3 regions of the Amycolatopsis sp. 195334CR genome follow, and region 3 is predicted to be linked to each of the others. Evidence: riboswitches for the same ligand, from Rfam matches in the RefSeq annotation. Region 3 holds a riboswitch; each other region holds the start of a gene.
What was found. Region 3 has a riboswitch for S-adenosylmethionine ahead of JYK18_RS07165 (methionine ABC transporter ATP-binding protein). Riboswitches for the same ligand answer to the same signal wherever they lie in the genome.

Region 1 (6,706 bases), 3.2 Mb from region 3:
TGCTCCCCGTCGCTGAGACGGCGAGCCAGGTTCACGGTGGCAAGATCGGTGCCGGGTAAGGCGCCACCGGCCGCACGCACCGCGTCGGCGACCCGCGCTCCGGCGGGAAGCGTGACCAGGCCCGGCCGGATGACCTTGCCGATCACGCTCACCACCAACTCGGCGGACGCGCTCGGTGGTGGTGCGCTGGAAACCGGTGCCGCACGGGCGATCGGCAATGGCGGGGCGCGCTCCGGCTCCGGCCCGCCGCCGAACAGCAGCAGGGCCGTGAGCACGATCGAGAGCACACCGGCGATGGCGAACACGATCGCGGTGCGGCGTTTTACCGGACTGCCACGGGCTTTGGGGAGCCAACGCGTGACCAGCCTGCGCGTGCGGTCGCGTTCGACCCGGGCCGCCAGTTCGGCGAGATCCGGTTTCGGTTCCTCGGAGGATGGTGCTCCGGGATGGGCGAGTGATTGAAGACGTTCGAACACGCCTTCGACGCTATGGGGATGGGGCGGGGGAGGCCAGGGGGCGGGGCGGGGGCTGTGGATAAGTGGGTGGTTGTGGACAACTCAGCGGGCGGCGTGGACGAATTCGGCGTTCGGGTGTTTGATGGCCGAAGAGCCGTTGTTTCCCAGCGCCGAGTCCGTTGTTCTACCGCGAAAGACAAATGTGGCTCCCGGACGGGCCAGCGTCCGGAAGCCACATTCGTGTTCAGGAAAGGAGATTATTTGGCGAGAGCTTCGCGAACCGCGTCGGCGGAGGCGGGCACGGTGGCGCGCGGGCCGATCTTGCCCTCGACGGCATCGAGCGTCTTGAGGCCGTCACCGGTGATCAGGAGAACGGTTTCCTCGTCCGGGTTCAGCTTCCCGGCCTCGACGAGCTTCTTCGCGGTCGCCACGGTCACGCCGCCGGCGGTTTCGGTGAAGATGCCTTCGGTGCGCGCCAGGAGGCGGATGCCCTCGACCACCTCTTCGTCGCTGACGTCCTCGATCGAGCCGCCGGTGCGGTTGACCACGTCCAGCACGTAGGGGCCGTCCGCCGGGTTGCCGATGGCCAGCGAGCGGGCGATGGTGTCCGGCTTGACCGGCTGCACCACGTCGTGCCCGGCGCGGAAGGCGGCCGAGACCGGCGAGCAGCCGGTGGCCTGGGCGCCGAAGATCTTGTACGGCGACTGCTCGACGAGACCGAGTTCACCCAGCTCGCGGAAACCCTTGTCCACCTTGGTCAACTGAGAACCGGAGGCGATCGGCACGACAATCTGCTGCGGGCGGCGCCAGCCCAGCTGCTCGGCCACCTCGAAGGCCAGCGTCTTCGAGCCCTCGGAGTAGTACGGCCGCACGTTGACGTTGACGAACGCCCAGTTCTCGTTCTCCGCGGCGAGCTGGGTGGCCAGGCGGTTGACGTCGTCGTAGTTGCCGTCGACGGCGATGAGCGCGCCGTCGTAGACCGCGGTGGTGAGGATCTTGGCCCGCTCCAGGGTCTTCGGGATCAGCACCACGGATTCCCAGCCCGCGCGGGCCGCGGCCGCGGCCACGGCGTTGGCCAGGTTGCCGGTGGAGGGGCAGGCCAGCACCTCGAAGCCGAACTCGCGGGCGGCGGCCAGTGCCACCGCGACCACGCGGTCCTTGAACGAGTGGGTGGGGTTGCCGGTGTCGTCCTTGACCCAGACTCGCTTGAGCCCCAAGGCTTTCGCGAGCCGGTCGGCACGCACCAGCCGGGTACAGCCGGGCTCGGTGTTCGGGATCTCCTCGACGTTCGACGGCACCGGAAGGAGGCTCTTGTAGCGCCAGATGTTGCGCGGGCCCTTCTCGATGTCCTCGCGGCGCACGCGGCCGAAGTCGTAGGCGACCTCGAGCGGGGAGAAGTCCTCGGCGGAGACGAACTCGGGCGCCAGCGGCTGGCGGTGGCCCTCTTCCTTCGACACCAGCTCGACGGCCGGGCCGAGGTCCAGGGTGCGCTTGGTCGTGCGGAGGGTGGCAGTCATCGCGAGGTCCTTCCTCATCTGCCCCACGGGTGTGGGCCGGAATTGGCACCGTGATCGTCAGCTACCTCGCGGAATCGAGATGACAGGCTGACGCCGGTTGCCGGGGCTTCTTCGGGCCGTATCCCTCTGCCCCTCTGGATGAGCGGTATTCGGTTGTCGGGCCGCGCTGGGCGCGGCGCCTCGCCAACACCGTACGGCATCACGCCGTGCCCACGCGAGGACCTCACCGTGCCGGGCTAGCCGTAGCCGGGCGTGGCAGGATCGTGCCGTGACCGACGCAGCCGCGCTCCACCTCGTGCTCGGCGAGGAAGAACTGCTCATCGAGCGGGCGATTCGAGCCGCTCTCGAGGCCGCCCGTAGGGCCGATCCGGCGGCGGACCTCACCCGGATGAAGGTGTCCGAACTCACAGCCCCGGTGCTGGCCGAGCTGGTCAGTCCGTCACTGTTCAGCGAGGGCCGGGTGATCGCGATCGATGGGGCGCAGGACGCCTCGCAGGAGATCGGCGACGCGATCCTGGCCTACGTCAAGGACCCCGCCGATGGGGTGGTGCTCGTGATCGTGCACACCGGCGGCGGCCGGACGAAGGCGGGCAAGGCGCTGCCTGCTGCCCTGCGCAAGGCCGGGGCGGAGGTGGTCGAATGCCCGAAGATCACCAAGCCCGCCGAGCGGGAAGCCTTTGTGCGCAACGAGGTCCGGCAGGCGGGCGGCAAGATCGACGCCGCCGGGGTGATGGCGCTGATCGACTCGGTGGGGTCGGATCTGCGGGAGCTCTCGTCGGCCGCGACGCAGCTGGTGGCCGACTCCGGTGGGAAGGTCGACGAGCACGCCGTTCGGCAGTACCACCGGGGCCGGGCGGACGTGACCGGGTTCGCGGTGGCGGAGAAGGCGGTGTCCGGGGATCGGGCGGCGGCGCTGGAGTCGGTGCGCTGGGCGATGCAGATCGGTGTGCCGCACGTGCTGGTCGCCGACGCGCTGGCGGACGCGGTACGGACGATCGCAAGGGTGGCCGGGGCCGGGCGCGGGAACCCGAACGCGATGGCGGGGGAGCTGGGGATGCCGCCGTGGAAGATCCGGAAGGCGCAGGGGCAGGTGCGCGGGTGGGGGCCGGACGGGCTGGCGGACGCGATGCGCGTCGTGGCGAAGCTCAACGCGGACGTGAAGGGGGCGGCGGCGGATCCGGACTACGCCCTGGAGCGGGCGGTGCTGGCGATCGCGGCGGCTAAGGAACGGCGCTGAGGTCAGCAGCTTCGGGGGACTGGTTCGGGAACTGGCGTGTTGGCACGGAGCTGAGGCGCTGACACGCGGGGCGCTGGCGTGGGGCTGAGGCGCCGACGCGAACTGGCGCGCCGACGCGAACTGGGTGCCGACGCGAACTGGCGCGCCGACATGATCTGGGCGCCGACATGGAGCTGAGGTGCCCGCGCGAATCTGGGGCACCGGCACGGATGTGCGGCACTAGCACGGAGCTGGGGCACCGGCACGGATGTGCGGCACCAGCACGGAGCTGGGGCACCGGCATGGTGGTGTGGCACCAGCACGGAGCTGGGGCACCGTGACGGATGTGGGGTCGGCACGAGCCGCCAGCTGGGTACTGGCGGGTTTGGCGCGGGCCGGGTGGCTTCAGTCGCTGGCGCTGGATCGGGGCTTCGAGCGTCGCTGGGTGTTGGGCTGGGGTGGCAAAGCTCAGGTGGTGGTGAAGCGGGCCAGGGCGCGGATCTTGTTCGTGGCGTCCAGGGCGGCGACCTTGTAGGCCTCCGACAGGGTCGGGTAGTTGAAGACGGCGTCCACCAGGTAGTCGACGGTGCCGCCGCAGCCCATTACGGCTTGGCCGATGTGGACCAGGTCGGTGGCGCCGGTGCCGAAGACGTGGACGCCGAGCAGCTTCCTGTCCTCTGTGGACACCAACAGCTTCAGCATCCCGTACGAGTCGCCGGCTATTTGGCCTCGGGCTAGTTCGCGGTACCGGGCGGTGCCGGTTTCGTAGGGGATCGACGACGAAGTCAGCTCAGCCTCCGTCGCGCCGCAGTAGGAGATTTCCGGGATGGTGTAGATGCCGATCGGCTGGAGGGCGGCCAGTTCGTTCGCCGGCTCACCAAATGCGTGGTAGGCGGCCAGCCTGCCCTGGTCCATCGAGGTCGCGGCCAGCGCGGGGAAACCGATCACGTCACCGACGGCGTAGATGTGCGGCACCTCGGTGCGGTAGTGGCCGTCCACGCTGAGCCGTCCGCGCTTGTCGGCCGTCAAGCCCGCGTGCTCCAGGCCGAGCGCGTCGGTCATGCCCTGGCGCCCCGCCGAGTACATCACCGCTTCGGCCGGGATGCGCTTTCCGCTGGCCAGCGACGTCACCGTGGCGTGCTCGCCGACCGCCACGTCGACCACCTTCTCGCCGAACCGGAAGGTCACCGCCAGGTCCCGCAGGTGGAACTTCAGCGACTCGACGATCTCCGGGTCGCAGAACTCCAGCATCCGCTCGCGCTGCTCGACCACGGTCACCCGGCAGCCGAGCGCGGCGAACATCGACGCGTACTCGATGCCGATCACCCCGGCCCCCACCACGACCAGCGAGGACGGGATGCGGTCGAGGCTCAGGATCTCGTCCGAATCGAGCACCCGCGCCTCGTCGAAGTCGACCTCCGGGGGTCGCGCCGGCCGCGTGCCGGTGCCGATCACGACGAACTCGCCGGTCAGCGCCGTCCGCTCACCGCGCGGACCGCCTTCGACCGCGACCGTGTGCGGATCGGTGAACCGGCCGAGGCCGCTGACCAGGTGCACCCCGTTGCGCAGCAGCTGCGCGCGCACCACCTCGACCTCACGCCCGATCACGTGCTGCGTGCGCGCCATCAGATCCGAGATGGTGATGTCCTGCTTGACCCGGTAACTCGCCCCGTACAGCTCGCGCTGGCTCATCCCGGTCAGGTAGTGCACGGCCTCGCGCAGCGTCTTCGACGGAATGGTGCCGGTGTTGACGCACACCCCGCCGACCATGTCGTGGCGGTCGACCACCGCCACGCGCTTGCCGAGCTTGGCCGCGGCGATCGCGGCCTTCTGCCCGCCGGGGCCGGAGCCGATCACGATCAGGTCGTAGTCATAGGCGCTCACGCGCCATAGCCTGCCCTATCGAGACGCCGAACACACGAAAAAGCCCCCGGTTGATCACCGGGGGCCCTTCGGGAAGCGGCTCAGAGCGCGTTGACGCGCTTGGCCATCGCCGACTTCTTGTTCGCGGCCTGGTTGGCGTGCAGCACGCCCTTGGTGGCGGCCTTGTCCAGCTTGCGGGCGGCCTCCTGCTGGGCCTCGGTGGCCTTGGCCTTGTCGCCGGAGTCGGCGGCCTCGCGGAACTTGCGGATCGCGGTCTTCACCGAGGACCGGATCGCCTGGTTGCGCTGACGCGCCTTCTCGTTGGTCTTGATGCGCTTCATCTGCGACTTGATGTTGGCCATACCGGCGCTCCCTCTGGTTTCCTCGGGTGGTCGCCGCCGCGTCTGTCAAGTGGCCCCGCGACTGCGGGTTTCCTCCATGGCGGAATGCCACGCGGCAACGAGTGAAAAGCCTAACATCCTGCTCAGCGGCCTCGCGGGCGGGCGTAGGTTGATCTCCGGTGAACGTGACGGCCCTGCTCCTCGTGCTCGGTGCGGCCGTGGTGCACGCCGGGTGGAACCTCGCCGCGAAGCGGGTCGCCGGCGGCGGGGCGCGGTTCGTCTTCCTCTACTACACCGTGACCGCGGTGGTCTTCGCGCCGGTGGCGGCGATCTCCCTGCTGTTCGCCGACGAACGTCCACAGTGGACCTGGCTGCTGGCGGCGGCCGGGACCGCGGTGCTCCACGTCGCCTACGGGATCGTGCTGCAGCGCGGGTACGCGGTCGGCGACCTGTCCGTGGTCTACCCGCTGGCCAGGGGCAGCGGGCCGCTGCTGTCGGTGCTGGCCGCGGTGCTGGTCCTCGGCGAACGGCCGGGCTGGCTCGGCCTGCTGGGCGCCTTCCTGGTGGTCGCCGGTGTGCTGGTGATCGGCAGCGGAGGCGCGGGCACCGACCCGAAGCAACGCCGCGCGGGCATCTTCTACGGCCTGCTCACCGGCGCCGCGATCGCCGGGTACACGCTGTGGGACGCCCATTCGGTGACCAGCCTGGCCGTGCCGCCGCTGGTCTACTTCAGCCTCGGCGCGGTGCTGCAGAGCGCGCTGCTCGCGCCGTACGCCCTGCGTGGCGCGGCCACCGGCAGGCTGTGGCGCGAGTACCGCCGCGAGGTGCTGCTGGTCGGCGTGTTCTCCCCGGTGGCCTACCTGCTGGTGCTGTTCGCCATGCGGATGGCGCCGGTGAGCTTGGTCGCACCGGCGCGGGAGCTCAGCATCGTGCTCGGCGGCCTGGCCGGGTGGCTGGTACTGGGTGAAGCCGACCCGCTGCGCCGCGTGCTCGGTTCCTGTGTCGTGCTGGCCGGGATCACCGCCATTGCGGTGGCGTGAACGCGCCGGTAGGGAAGTAGGCATGGAAGTTCTGAACAGCCGAGTGCTGCTGATGCCGAAGGACCTGGAGGTCTCCACGGCCTTCTACCGGGACACCCTGGGCCTGGCGATCTACCGCGAGATCCCGGTCGGCACCATCTTCTTCCTCGGCGGCGGCTTCCTGGAACTCGTCGGCCGCGGGGAGACCGGGCCGACCCCGGACATCGCCTTCTGGCTGCAGGTCCGCGACCTGGAAGCCGCGCTGGCCGAACTGGCGGCCAAGGGCGTCGAGCCG
Region 2 (6,706 bases), on a different contig from region 3:
GCGTCCGGGCTGCTGGCCACCTACGTCGCCGGGGTGGTGCTGGGCAACTCCCGGCTGCCGCACCGGTCCGACACGCTGTCGTTCGCCGAGGGGCTCGGGTGGCTGGCACAGATCGGGTTGTTCGTGCTGCTCGGCCTGTTCGCCTCGCCGGGCAGGTTGTTGGAGAGCCTGGTCCAGGGCCTGGTGGCCGGGGCGGTGGTGCTGCTGCTGGCGCGGCCCGCCTCGGTGCTGATCTCCGCGCTGCCGTTCAAGCTGCCGTGGCGCGAGCAGGTGTTCCTGTCGTGGGCGGGGCTGCGCGGGGCGGTGCCGATCGTGCTCGCGATGATCCCGCTCGCCGAGGGCGTGCCGGGGGCGCAGGAGCTGGTCGACGCGGTGTTTGTCCTGGTCATCGTGCTGACCCTGCTGCAGGGCGCGACGCTGACCCCGCTCGGCCGGTGGCTCGGGCTGTCCGATTCGACCGAGGCCAGGGAGATCCAGGTCGACGCCGCGCCGCTGGACGAGCTGGGGGCCGAACTGCTCCAGGTGCGCATCCAGCGGGGGTCGCGGATGCACGGCGTGTACCTGTCCGAGCTGCGCCTGCCGGTGGGGGCTTCGGTGAGCCTGGTGGTCCGCGGCGGCAAGTCGTTCACGCCGCAGAGCACCAGCCGTCTCCAGGAGCTGGACCAGCTGCTGGTGGTCACCACCGAGGCGGCCCGGTCGGCCGCCGAGCGGCGGCTGCGGGCCATCGACAGGGCGGGCAGACTGGCTCGCTGGCGAGGCGAATCCGGTAGCTGATGCGGCCTGAGCAGCTGTGACCCGGCTCGAGAGCCGTGGCCCGGCCGAGTAGCCGTGACTTGGCCTTCGCGGCCATGGCCCGGCTCAAGTCGCCGTGACCTGGCCTGAGTAGCCGTGCCCGGCTTGAGTGGCCGTGGTCCGGCTCGAGTAGCCGTGGTCCGGCTGGAGTGGCCGCGGCCCGGCTCGAGTAGGCGTGTGAACCCGTCTGAGCAGCGATGATTCAGTGTGACTTGGGTCACTTAACGCGGTTTTGTCTCACCTCGTGTATTCCTAACTTCCGCCGAATGGCTTACGTTTCGCTCGCATTGACTAACCCGAATGGTGGGTAGCGAGTGTGGGGAGCACGAAGCGTGGCTGACTCGTCGAACCTTCGTGGGCTGGCGGCGGTCGCCGTGCTCGCCGGTGGGGTGCTGCTGGCGCCGTCTGCTTCGGCTGCCGAGGCGTTCCCCGTCTTCGCCCTGCCGTTCGAGGCTGGGCAGCAGGTCAGTTCGGCGGGCATCCATTCGGACAACGGCACCAGCGGGGTCAAGAACGCGCTCGACCTGAGCCCCCGCGACGGCCTGGTGCGCGCGCCGCTGGCCGGCACGGTCCGGCTGCAGCACTGCGACGGCGGCGACTGGGTGACCATCGACCACGCGGGTGGCTGGCGCACCGGCTACTACCACCTGGAGCGCATCGCGGTCACCGACGGGCAGGCCGTCGAACCGGGCGCGCTGCTCGGCGAAACCGGCAACGCGCTGCCCTGCGGTGGCAGCAGTTCCGGCGCCCACGTGCATTTCACCCTGTGGACACTGCCGGACGGGACCGCGCGGTCGGCGGACGCGCTGGACGCCGGGAACTGGGACGGCCTCAGCTACGGCCAGGTCCACTCCCGCATTGCCGAATCGCACGGGGAACCCGTTGACGGCAAGGAATTCGGCGGCTGGCGGTTCACCGAGGGCACCACGCAGTACAGCGGCGTCGCGACGCGTGTCGCCGATGGCGAGGCGGTCCAGCTCCCCGGCCGGTTCCGGTACGAAGCGGAGTGATCGCCATCTCACCCACTGGGCGGCCCTGGCGCGGGCGCCGCCCAGTGGGTTACCTTTTCGGCTAGGTCATGAGTGCCAGCGTCAAGCCCCGGCTAGCTGGCCGGCAACCCTCCAACCGCGGTGGGGTGCCCCGGGTGAGGACCTGGCTCGTCACGAGGTGTGGCGGGCAAGCGCGGATCCTCTCGGTCGGGGGTCCCGACATCGAGGAGGCCCCCCATGACGCTCGCACTCGAACGCACCTGCACCGTCCCGGAAGTCGCCGGTGCCGCGCTGTCCGTGCCGCTGGTCAACGGCGGTGAGATCGGCTACGCGAACCTCGACCACGCCGCGAGCGCGCCCTGCCTGCAGCGGGTCCGCACCGCCGTCGACGAGTTCCTGCCCTGGTACGCCAGCGTGCACCGCGGCGCGGGCTTCGCCTCCCAGGTGTCCACAAAGGTCTACGAGCGCACCCGGGAAGTGTTGCGGCGCTTCACCGGCGCCCGCTCCTCGGACGCGGTGATCTTCACCCGCAACACCACCGACTCGTTCAACCTGCTGGCGAAGTGCCTGCCGCGCGAGACCTCCGTGGTGCTGTTCGACACCGAGCACCACGCGGCGCTGCTGCCGTGGCGCGGCCCGCGCGTGCACCGCGTGGAACCGCCGCGCACCAGGCTCGCCGCGGTGTCCGCTGTGGACAGTGCGCTGGCGGAGTGCGCGCCGGGTCCGCGCCTGGTGGTGCTCACCGGCGCGTCCAACGTGACCGGCGAACTGCTGCCGGTGGCCGAAATCGCCGCGGTGGCGAGGAAGCACGGCGCGCGGATCGCGCTGGACGCGGCCCAGCTGGCGCCGCACCGGCCGTTCTCGCTGCGCGAGCTGGACGTGGACTACGTGGCGCTGTCGGGGCACAAGCTGTACGCGCCGTTCGGGGCCGGTGCGCTGGTCGGCCGGGCCGACTGGCTGCGGGCCGGGCAGCCGTACCTCGCCGGTGGCGGGGCGACCAAAGCGGTGCAGCGCAACGGAAGCGCCGAGATCGGCGTGGTGTGGAACTCCGGGCCGGAGCGTCACGAAGCCGGTTCGCCCAACACGGTCGGGGTGTACGCGCTGGGTGTGGCGTGCGAAGCGCTTTCGGAGAACTGGGATGCCATCCGCGAGCACGAGGACGCATTGCTGCGGCGGTTGCACCGCGGGCTGTCCTCCGTTCCCGGCTTCGCGGAACTGCGCCTGTTCGACGCCGACGTCGACCGCGTCGGCACGCTCAGCTTCGTCATCGACGGCTTCGAGCCCGGCTGGCTGGCCGCGGTGCTCTCCGCGGAATACGGCATCGGCGTGCGGGACGGCGCGTTCTGCGCGCACATCGCGACGCGGCGCCTGATCCGGCACGCGGGCGGCGAGGGGCAGCAGGCGGTGCGTGTCAGCCTCGGCCTCGGCAGCACCGAGGAGCACGTCGACCGGCTGCTGCTCGCCCTGCGGCAGATCGTCGCCAGGGGAGCCCGCTGGGAGTACGGCAAGGTCGACGGCCGCTGGGCGCCGACCCCGGATCCCCGGCCCCTGCCGGATTTCCTGGCCTAGACGCGCGCCCGTGCGCGTGATCTTCTGCGGGTATGGGAGATCCGCTGGAGGAACGCGACGCGACGGCCGAAGCACTGCGACTGGTGGCCGACGCCGCCGGGCCGTACCTGGCTTCGCTGGGGGACCGGCTGGTCCACGACCCGGCCACCGCACCGCTGCTGGACGAGCTCGACGGGCCACTGCCGGAAGGCGGTGACGGCACCCTGCCCAGCCTCCGCGAGCTGGTGCGGATCGGCACCGAGGCGGCCACGCATTCGTCCGGTCCGCGGTTCTTCCACTACGTCGTCGGCGGTTCGACCCCGGCGGCGCAGGCCGCGGACTGGGTGACGTCGCTGCTCGACCAGGTCGCCGGGCTCTGGCCGACCTCGCCCTTCGCGGCCCGGGTGGAGACCGTCGTACTGGGCTGGTTGAAGGACCTGTTCGGCCTGCCCGCGTCCTACGGCGGTGTGCTGACCCCGAGCGCGACGCTGGCGAACCTGACCGGGCTGGCCGCCGCCCGGCACTGGTGGGCCGAACAGCACGGGGTGGACGTCAGCGCCGACGGCCTGCTCGGGTTGCCGCGCCTGCCGGTGCTCTCCAGCGGTTACGTGCATCCCAGCAGCCGCAAGGCGTTGCAGATCCTCGGCTGCGGCCGCGACACCGTGCGCGTGTTCGCCCGCGACGACGCCGGCCGGGTGGATCTCGCCGCGATGGAAGCGGAACTCGCCGCGGTCGACGGCCCGGCGGTGATCATCGGGAACGCCGGTGAGGTCAACGCGGGCGACTTCGATCCCATCGCCGATTTGGCCGACCTGGCCGAGAAGTACGGCGCGTGGTTGCACATCGACGGTGCGTTCGGCCTCTTCGCCGCGGTCTCCCCGAAGACGGCGCACCTGGTGAAGGGCGTCGAGCGCGCCGATTCCGTGGCCGCCGACGGGCACAAGTGGCTCAACGTGCCGTACGAGAGCGGGTTCGCCTTCCTGCGCGAACCCCGGCGCCTGGTGCAGTCGTTCGGCATGCCCGACGCGGCGTACCTGCCGGTCGGTGACGAGGCCAGGATCAACTACAACTCGCTCGGCCCGGAATCCTCCCGCCGCGCCCGCGCCCTGCCGATCTGGGCGACGCTGCGTGCCTACGGCCGCGACGGCCACCGCGCGATGATCGAGCGCCACCACGAACTCGCGCGGCTGCTCGGCAAGCTGGTCGACGAGGCGCCGGACCTGGAACCGCTCGCGCCGCCGGGCCTGAACGTGGTGTGTTTCCGGTACCACCACGAGGGATTCGACGACGAACGGATGGACGAGCTGAACCGGCGGCTGGGGGCCGAGTTGCTGGCGGACGGCCGGGTCTACGCTGGCACGACCGTGTACCGGGGGCGGGTCGCGCTGCGGCCGGCGATCGTCAACTGGCGGACCGGCGCGGCGGACATCGCCCTGCTCGTCTCGGTGGTGCGGGAGATCGGGGCCAGGCTGGCCAGGGGGTAAGTACGTGCGCGAACCGATTTCGGCGAACCGGCGGGACTACTGGGTCCCGCTGCTGCTCGCGGCGGTGGCCCTGCTCGCCGCGGTGGTGTTCGTGCCGAGAACGGACTTCGGCTGGTTCGCCTACGCCCCGCAGGGCGAGCCCCTGATGGTCCAGAGCCTGTACGCCTATGCCGATTCGGGTGCCCTGGTCGCGTTGCAGAGCCCGCAGCCGTTCTCGGCGTTCGGCCGGTGGCCGGTCGCCGCGCTCCTGGTCTTCGCGGTGACCGTGGCCTGGTACGTCTTCCAGGCCAAGTCGCGGCCGTCGGCGTGGCGGGTCGCCCTGCTGGTGGCCGGCGGTGCGGCCGCGATCCTGGTGCTGTCGGCCTTCGGCGGGGCGAGCTGGACCTCGATCGACGAGTCCGGCTTCCTGACCACCTTCGTGCTGCCGCTGGGCGGGCTCGGCCTCTGCGGCCTGGCTTGGGCGTACTTCGGCACCGGCCGGGGGCGGAAGGTGGCGGGCTGGACCGGTGCCGTGCTGACCGGGCTGGTGGCGAGCATGCTGCTGGCGATGGCCCTGCCGGACCTGGGCGACCTGCTCGTCTACGTGGTCGGCCTGCTGGTGCTCGCCGTGCTGGAGCGCAGCCTGCTGCTCGCGGTGGTGGCGCTGCTGGTCGTGGTGGGCTCGCTGGAGATGATCCCGGCGCCGCCGGGCCTGGTGCCGGGGCTGGTGCTGCTCACCGGGGCGATCGCCGCGCTGGTCACGCGCCGTGGACAATGGCGTGGTGAGCGACCAGCCGATACCGCCTGAAGCCGAACCGAGCGAGGGCGGCGCCGTACCCGACGCGCCTGAGACGCCTGAGCCGCCTCAGCCGAAGCGCCGGGTGGTGCTGCTCGCGGTGATCGCGGTGCTGGTGCTCGCCGTCGACCAGGTGACCAAGGCGATCGCGGTGGCCGAACTGGAGTTCGCCGAGCCGGTCCGCATCCTCGGCGGCGCGGTCTACCTGCAGCTGATCCGCAACTCCGGCGCCGCCTTCGGCATGGCCGCCGGGATGACCTGGGTGCTCGCGCTGATCGCGTGCGCGGTGGTGATCGCGCTGATCTGGTTCGCCAAGCGGCTGCGCTCGCCGGGCTGGGCGGTCGGCCTCGGGCTGATCCTGGCCGGTGCGCTGGGCAACCTGACCGACCGGTTCTTCCGCGCCCCCGGCGTGCTGCAGGGCCACGTGGTCGACTTCGTCTCGGTGTTCGCGCCCAACGGTGACGTGTGGCCGGTGTTCAACGTGGCCGACTCGTCGCTGTTCGTCGGCTGCGGCCTGATCATCCTGCTCTCGCTGCTGGGCAAGGACTACGACGGCAAGACGATCGAGAAGAAGAAGGTCAGGAAGTCGTGAGCGGGCGGATGCTGCCGGTCCCGGACGGCCTGGACGGGATGCGGGTCGACGCCGGGCTGGCCAAGCTGCTCGGACTGTCCAGGACCGCGGTCGCCGAACTGGCCGAGGCCGGGGAGGTGCTGCTCGACGGCAGGCCGGCGGGCAAGTCCGACCGGCTCACCGCGGGGGGCCTGCTGGAGGTCACCCTGCCCGAGCCGCGCACCGTCGAGGTGGTCGCCGAGCCGGTCGAGGGCATGCGGATCGTGCACGAGGACGACGACATCGTGGTGGTGTCGAAGCCGGTCGGCGTGGCGGTGCACCCGAGCCCCGGCTGGACCGGGCCGACCGTGGTCGGCGGGCTCGCCGCCGCCGGGCTGCGCATCTCCACCTCGGGCGCGGCCGAGCGCCAGGGCGTGGTGCACCGGCTCGACGCGGGCACCACCGGCGTGATGGTGGTGGCCAAGAGCGAGCACGCGTACACCGCGCTGAAGCGGGCGTTCAAGGAACGGACCGTGGACAAGGGCTACCACGCGCTGGTCCAAGGGCA
Region 3 (6,706 bases):
CCCGGGCGGACTTGGATGGCGCTGGCTGCGGGAGCCGGATAACTGGCGCTCCGGCGCCGAAATGAAGGCAACGGCCTTTTTCTGAAAGGGATCGACCCAGTGACTGGTGGTTACAGGCGCGGCGAATACGCGCGCCAGGACAACCCGACGAGCATGTTCGCCTCCTCCGGGGGCGGCGTCGGTACGCTCGACTGGCCCAACCCCGAGGGCGAGCTGGACTTCTCCGACGACCTGAACGTCACCCAGCACGACGTGCTGACGGTGCTCGGCCCCGACGCCGACGCGCTGATGGCCGAGGCCAACGTCGACGTCGACGAGCTGATCCGGCTGATCAACGCCGAGACCACGATGCTCCCGCCGATCATCATCCCGGATGAGATCAGCGAGGACCGGGTCGCGCGGGGCGCGCCGCTGCCCGTCGAAGACGGTGTGGTCAAGGCGGCGAAGACCTGGAAGAAGCGCTTCCTCAAGGGCGCCGTGCTGGCCGTCCTGATCACCCTGACCGGTGGCGGCGCCGCCGCGATGGCGATGAACAAGAGCGTCACCGTCGACGTCGACGGCGCGCAGCAGACGGTCAACACCTTCGGCGGCACCGTCGGCGAGGTGCTCAAGGACGCCGGCTACCAGATCGGCGCGCACGACGCGATCTCGCCGTCGCCGGACGCCGCGGTGGCCGACGACACGGTCATCACCCTGGAGCGCGGGCGCCAGCTGAACCTGATCGTGGACGGCAGCCCCCGCGAGGCGTGGGTGCGCGCGACCACGGTGTCCGAGGCGATGACCCAGCTCGGTCTCGCCGAGGCGGCCAAGCCCGGCACCTGGATGTCCGTCGGTGGCGACGGCCAGATCCCGCTCGAGGGGATGACCCTCGAGGTCAAGACCCTGAAGAACGTGACCCTGTACGACGGCGGCAACGAACCCCGCCAGGTGCAGACCAACGCGGTGACCGCCAAGGAGTTCTTCGGCGAGCTGCAGCTGACGATCGGCCCGGAGGACAAGGTCGACGGCGGCATGGACTACAAGCTGACCGACGGTGCCGAGGTGCACGTCAGCCGCACCGGCGTGTCGGTGGTCAACGAGAACGAAGAGATCCCGCCGCCGGTCGAGGAGATCGAGGACGACACCCTCGACAAGGGCAAGACCGTCGTCGAGGAGCAGGGCGAAGCCGGTTCGAAGAACGTCACCTACCGGGTGACGAAGGAGAACGACAAGGAAGTCGCCCGCGAGAAGATCTCCGAGGAGATCACCAAGGAAGCCAAGCCGAAGAAGGTCCGGGTCGGCACCAAGAAGTCGGCCGTTCCGCCGATCAGCGGTGGTGCGGTGTGGGACAAGCTCGCGCACTGCGAGTCCACCGGCAACTGGGCCATCAACTCCGGCAACGGCTACTACGGCGGGCTGCAGTTCAACGCCAGCACCTGGAAGGCCTACGGCGGCACGCAGTACGCCCCGCTGCCGCACCAGGCCAGCCGGGAAGAGCAGATCGCCGTCGCCACCAAGCTCCGCGACGCCCGCGGCGGCTACAGCGCCTGGCCGCACTGCCAGAAGAAGCTCGGCCTGCCCTGATCGCAGTTTTCTTGAAAGGGCCCCCGGTGCGCACGTCACCGGGGGCCGTTTCCGTTCCCGGGTCCGCGTGACACTCGGTCCAGGTCGGAGCCGAAGCCCGGGGCCACCTAGAATCCACTGGTGACCAAACCAGCCGGGCTCCTCGGCCCCGCCGAGATCCGCGGCCTGGCGGCCGAACTCGACGTGCGGCCGACCAAGAAGCTCGGCCAGAACTTCGTCCACGACCCCAACACCGTGCGCCGGATCGCCGAGCTCGGAAAGGTCACCGAAGACGACCTCGTCCTGGAAGTCGGCCCCGGGCTCGGCTCGCTCACCCTCGGCCTGCTCGCCACCGGCTCCCGCGTGGTCGCCGTCGAGATCGACCCCGTCCTGGCGAACCGCCTCCCCGAGACCGTCGCCGAGCACGCACCCGACGCGGCCGGCAAACTCCAAGTCGTCCCCGCCGACGCGCTCAGGGTCCACCAGGCCGACGTCGGCGAGCCCACCGCGCTCGTCGCGAACCTGCCCTACAACGTCGCCGTCCCCGTCGTCCTGCACCTGCTCGCCGAGCTGCCGTCCCTCACCCGCGGTCTCGTCATGGTCCAGACCGAGGTGGCCGACCGGATGGCGGCCGGCCCCGGCAGCCGGACCTACGGCGTGCCCAGCGTCAAGCTCGCCTGGTACGGCCGGGCGAAGAAGGTGGCCGCGGTGCCGCGTGCCGTCTTCTGGCCGGTGCCCAACGTCGACTCCGCGCTGGTCGCCTTCGAGCGCGTGCCCACCACCCGGCCCGCCGAGCGGAAGACCGTCTTCGCCGTGGTCGACGCAGCCTTCTCGCAACGCCGCAAGACCCTCCGCGCGGCACTCGCCGGTTGGGCGGGCTCGGCCGAACGCGCCGGGGACCTGCTGACCGCGGCCGGTATCGATCCACGGACCCGGGGTGAACAACTCACCGTCGAGGATTTCGCCCGCATCGCCGCGGCCGCCGAAAACGAGGGATAACGCGGCTGTTCGTGTGATCTCCGACTACGGACTTGCGTTTCGCGAGCCGGATCGGGTGTACTCCTTGTGCATCCATCCCGAGCGACTGAGAGGCCTGGCTCGCCGAAGTCGCAGCAACCACCCGAGAGGGCAGGTGCTAACGCCAGGACCGATGGAGGAATCCTGTGTACCGGTCGCGAATGCTGACTCGACGCCGAGTAGTGGATGAAGGTCGCCGCACGGTAAGTGCGTGTCGTCGCTCCAACGACTGACCCAGTACCCACTTCGCCGCTTTCCGGTTTACGCCACACCGTCGAAACAGACGGTGCTTCCTTGTGGTCGGCGCGCGTCCGCGCCCAGCTGTTGGAGCATTCACGTGATCACGCTCGAAAACCTGACCAAGTCCTTCCCCGGCGACGCCGCGCCCGTTCACGCGCTGCGCGACGTCAACTTCGACATCAACGCCGGCTCGCTCTACGGGGTGGTCGGCGCGGCGGGCTCCGGCAAGTCCACCCTGGCCCGCTGCGTCGCGCTGCAGGAGCGCCCCGACCGCGGCGTGGTCCGCCTGGACGGGCTGAACACCGGCACGCTCGACGGCCGCCGCCTGCGGGAGATCCGCCGCCAGGTCGGCATCGTCGACTCCCGCGTCGCGCTGCAGCCCGAGCGCACGGTCGCCGGGAACGTGGCCTCGCCGCTGGAGCAGCTCGGCGTCGAGGGCCCGCGCCGCCGCACCCGCGTCGGCAACCTGCTCGACCTCGTCGGCCTGACCCAGCGCGGCGGCCAGCACCCCGCCGAGCTGAACCCCGGGCAGCGCCGCCGGGTGGCCGTGGCCAAGGCACTGGCCACCTCGCCCGCCGTCCTGCTCGCCGACGACCCGACCGCCGGGCTCAACGGCGACGACGCGGCCGGTGTGCTCACCGCGCTCGACCGCGCCCGTGCCGAGCTGGGCCTGACCGTGCTCGTCACCACGCCCGACGCCGGCGTGGTCCGCCGCATCTGCGACGACGTCGCGGTGCTGGAGGACGGCAAGGTGGTGGAGAACGGCAACGTGCTCTCGCTGCTGGTCGACCCGTCGAGCCGCACCGCCCAGGCGCTGCTGCCCGCCATCGAGACCACCCGCGCGCAGTCGGCCCGCTACGACCGCGCGGTCGACGTGGTGCTGATCGGCTTCGCCTCGGTCGGCGCGCTGTTGCCCGAGGCCGCCACCCGGTTCGGCACCGACATCGCCACCATCGGCGGCGGCCTGACCCGGATCGGCGACACCCCGGTCGGCCGGTTCCGCATCGGCCTCCGCGGGGACCAGGCCGACGGCGCGCTGGCCTGGATCGCCGAGCGCGGGGCGCACGTGACGCACCCGGTCAGCGGCCCGCAGGGCGTCGCGGCCTGAAGCAACTCCAGTCGTGCGTGCGCGGGGCCGGAACGGCACTACGCACGCACGACTTTTTTGCCGCCACGTAGGCTTGACCCCGTGCTCGCTGTCGTCCCGCCTCCAGTCACCGTCCGGGTGCCGTCGAAGATCAACCTGCACCTGGCGGTCGGTGACCTGCGCGAGGACGGTTTCCACGAGCTGGTGACCGTGTTCCAGGCGTTGTCGCTGGCCGACGAGGTGACCGTGGCGGTGACCGAGGACCCCGGCGTCGAGGTGTACGGCGAGGGCGAGAAGTCCGTGCCCACCGGGGCGAACAACCTGGCCTGGCGCGCGGTGCAGGCGCTGGCCGCGCACGTGGGCCGCGCGGAGAGCGAGCCGAAGATCCGGGTGGTGCTGCGCAAGGGCATCCCGGTGGCCGGCGGCATGGCCGGTGGCAGCGCCGACGCGGCGGCCACCCTGGTCGGGCTGGCCTCGCTGTGGAAGCTGGAGATCACCCGCGACGAACTCGCCGAGGTCGCCGCGAAGCTCGGCAGCGACGTGCCGTTCGCGCTCTACGGCGGCACCGCGCTCGGTACCGGCCGCGGGGAGCGCCTGGTGCCCGTGCTCTCGCGCCACACCTTCCACTGGGTGCTCGCGTTCGACCAGAAGGGCCTGTCCACCCCGAGGGTGTTCAGCGAACTCGACCGGCTGCGCGAGGAGGGCGATCCACCGAGGATCGGCTCGCACGCCCCGGTGGTCGAAGCGCTCGCCTCCGGTGATCCGAGGCAGCTGGCCCTCTTGCTGGGCAACGATCTTCAGGCCGCGGCCGTCTCGCTGCGCCCTGGCCTGCGCCGCACGCTGCGGGCCGGGGTGAACGCCGGTGCGCTGGCGGGCACGGTCTCCGGTTCCGGCCCGACCTGCGCGTTCCTCTGCGAGGACGCCGAATCCGCGCTCGAAGTCGCGGCCGAGCTGTCCGGGGCCGGGGTCTGCCGCACCGTGCGCGTGGCGCACGGGCCGGTGCCCGGCGCCAGGACGGTCGGCGGCGACACCGATCCCCGTCCCGTCCCGCCGCAGGTGCACGCGTAATGGTCAACCTGGTCAACCTCGAATCGGTCTCCAAGTCCTACGGCGTCCGCCCGCTGCTGGACGCCGTCTCGCTCGGTGTCGGCGAGGGCGAGCGCATCGGCGTCGTCGGGCTCAACGGCGGTGGCAAGACCACCCTGCTCGAAGTGCTCACCGGCATCGCGGAACCGGACAGCGGCCGGGTCAGCCAGGTGCGCGGGCTGCGGATGGCCGTGGTCACCCAGCGCACCGAACTGGTCGGCGAGACCGTGCGCGACGCCGCGCTGGCCGCCTACGACGCCGACCACGAATGGGCCGCCGACGCCCGCGTGCGGTCCATTGTGGAGGGTCTGGGGATCACCGCGCTGGGCCTGGACAACCCGACCGCCACGCTGTCCGGTGGGGAACGCCGCCGGGTGGCACTGGCCGCCGCGCTGGTCGGCGAACTGGACCTGGTCGTGCTCGACGAGCCGACCAACCACCTCGACGTCGAAGGCGTGCGCTGGCTGGCCGACCACCTGCTCGCGCGGAAGACCGCGCTGGTGGTGGTCACGCACGACCGCTGGTTCCTGGACACCGTCTGCGGCCGGACCTGGGAGGTCGTCGGCGGGCGGGTCGAGCAGTACGAAGGTGGTTACGCCGACTGGGTTTTCGCGCGGGCCGAACGCGCGCGGCTGGCCGCGACGCTGGAGGAGAAGCGGCAGAACCTGGCGCGCAAGGAACTCGCCTGGTTGCAGCGCGGGGCGAAGGCGCGCACGTCCAAGCCGCGCTACCGGATCGAAGCCGCCGAGGCGCTGATCTCCGACGTGCCACCGCCGCGGGATTCCGTCGAGCTGATGAGCTTCGCCCGGCGGCGGCTGGGCAAGACCGTGGTCGAGCTGGAGGACGTGACCCTGGCCGCCGGGGAGAAAGCGTTGCTGGACAACGTGACCTGGCGGATCGGCCCGGGGGACCGGATCGGCCTGGTCGGGGTGAACGGCTCCGGCAAGACCACCTTGCTCAAGGCGCTGGCGGGGGAGACCGAGCTGGCCGGGGGCCGCCGGATCCAGGGCAAGACGGTCAGCCTGGCGCACCTGACGCAGGAACTCGAGGACCTGCCGGGGCACCTCCGCGTGCTGGAGGCGGTCGAGCAGGTCGCCGGGCGCGTGGTGCTGGGCAAGCACGAGCTGTCCGCGTCGCAGCTGGCCGAGAAGCTGGGCTTCCCGCCGGCGCGGCAGTGGACGCCGGTCGAGGACCTCTCCGGCGGCGAGCGGCGGCGGCTGCAGCTGGTCCGCCTGCTGATGGCCGAGCCGAACGTGCTGCTGCTCGACGAGCCGACGAACGACCTGGACATCGACACCCTGCAGCAGCTGGAGGACCTGCTCGACTCGTGGCCGGGCACCATGGTGGTCGTCTCGCACGACCGGTACCTGACCGAACGGGTCTGCGACGCGGTCTACGCGCTGTTCGGCGACGGGCGCATCACGCACCTGCCCGGCGGCATCGAGGAGTACCTGACGCGGCGCCTGGCCGCGGCCGCCGCCGAGCAACGGCCCGTGGCCAAGAAGCCGGCGCCGGTCGATGAGGCGCCGAAGCTGTCCTCGGCCGAGGTTCGGGCGCTCGGCAAGGAGCTGTCGCGGCTGGAGCGCAAGCTGGACCAGTTGCACGACAGGGAGCAGAAGCTGCACGCGCAGCTGCTCGAAGCGGCCACCGACCCGGCGAAGCTGATGGACCTGAACGCCCAGCTGAAGACCGTGCAGGCGGAAAAGGACGAGGTCGAGCAGCGCTGGCTGGAAA

Region 1: another riboswitch for S-adenosylmethionine. It lies ahead of thrC (threonine synthase); the one in region 3 lies ahead of JYK18_RS07165 (methionine ABC transporter ATP-binding protein).
Region 2: another riboswitch for S-adenosylmethionine. It lies ahead of JYK18_RS42190 (aminotransferase class V-fold PLP-dependent enzyme); the one in region 3 lies ahead of JYK18_RS07165 (methionine ABC transporter ATP-binding protein).

What each region holds. Positions count from the first base shown of each region.
Region 1 is NZ_JAFJMJ010000001.1:4,628,132-4,634,837, forward strand. Features, by position in the region: gene JYK18_RS21690 (ComEA family DNA-binding protein) at 1-476, opposite strand, end outside; gene thrC (threonine synthase) at 713-1,972, opposite strand; SAM riboswitch class I at 1,984-2,117, opposite strand; gene holA (DNA polymerase III subunit delta) at 2,241-3,209, shown strand; gene sthA (Si-specific NAD(P)(+) transhydrogenase) at 3,657-5,072, opposite strand; gene rpsT (30S ribosomal protein S20) at 5,153-5,413, opposite strand; gene JYK18_RS21715 (EamA family transporter) at 5,572-6,432, shown strand; gene JYK18_RS21720 (VOC family protein) at 6,455-6,706, shown strand, end outside.
Region 2 is NZ_JAFJMJ010000003.1:1,065,414-1,072,119, reverse strand. Features, by position in the region: gene JYK18_RS42200 (potassium/proton antiporter) at 1-774, shown strand, start outside; gene JYK18_RS42195 (M23 family metallopeptidase) at 1,125-1,802, shown strand; SAM riboswitch class IV at 1,867-1,981, shown strand; gene JYK18_RS42190 (aminotransferase class V-fold PLP-dependent enzyme) at 2,019-3,350, shown strand; gene JYK18_RS42185 (pyridoxal-dependent decarboxylase) at 3,383-4,813, shown strand; gene JYK18_RS42180 (hypothetical protein) at 4,818-5,600, shown strand; gene lspA (signal peptidase II) at 5,590-6,180, shown strand; gene JYK18_RS42170 (RluA family pseudouridine synthase) at 6,177-6,706, shown strand, end outside.
Region 3 is NZ_JAFJMJ010000001.1:1,471,239-1,477,944, reverse strand. Features, by position in the region: gene JYK18_RS07175 (resuscitation-promoting factor) at 154-1,563, shown strand; gene rsmA (16S rRNA (adenine(1518)-N(6)/adenine(1519)-N(6))-dimethyltransferase RsmA) at 1,684-2,541, shown strand; SAM riboswitch class I at 2,611-2,699, shown strand; gene JYK18_RS07165 (methionine ABC transporter ATP-binding protein) at 2,897-3,907, shown strand; gene JYK18_RS07160 (4-(cytidine 5'-diphospho)-2-C-methyl-D-erythritol kinase) at 3,989-4,954, shown strand; gene JYK18_RS07155 (ABC-F family ATP-binding cassette domain-containing protein) at 4,954-6,706, shown strand, end outside.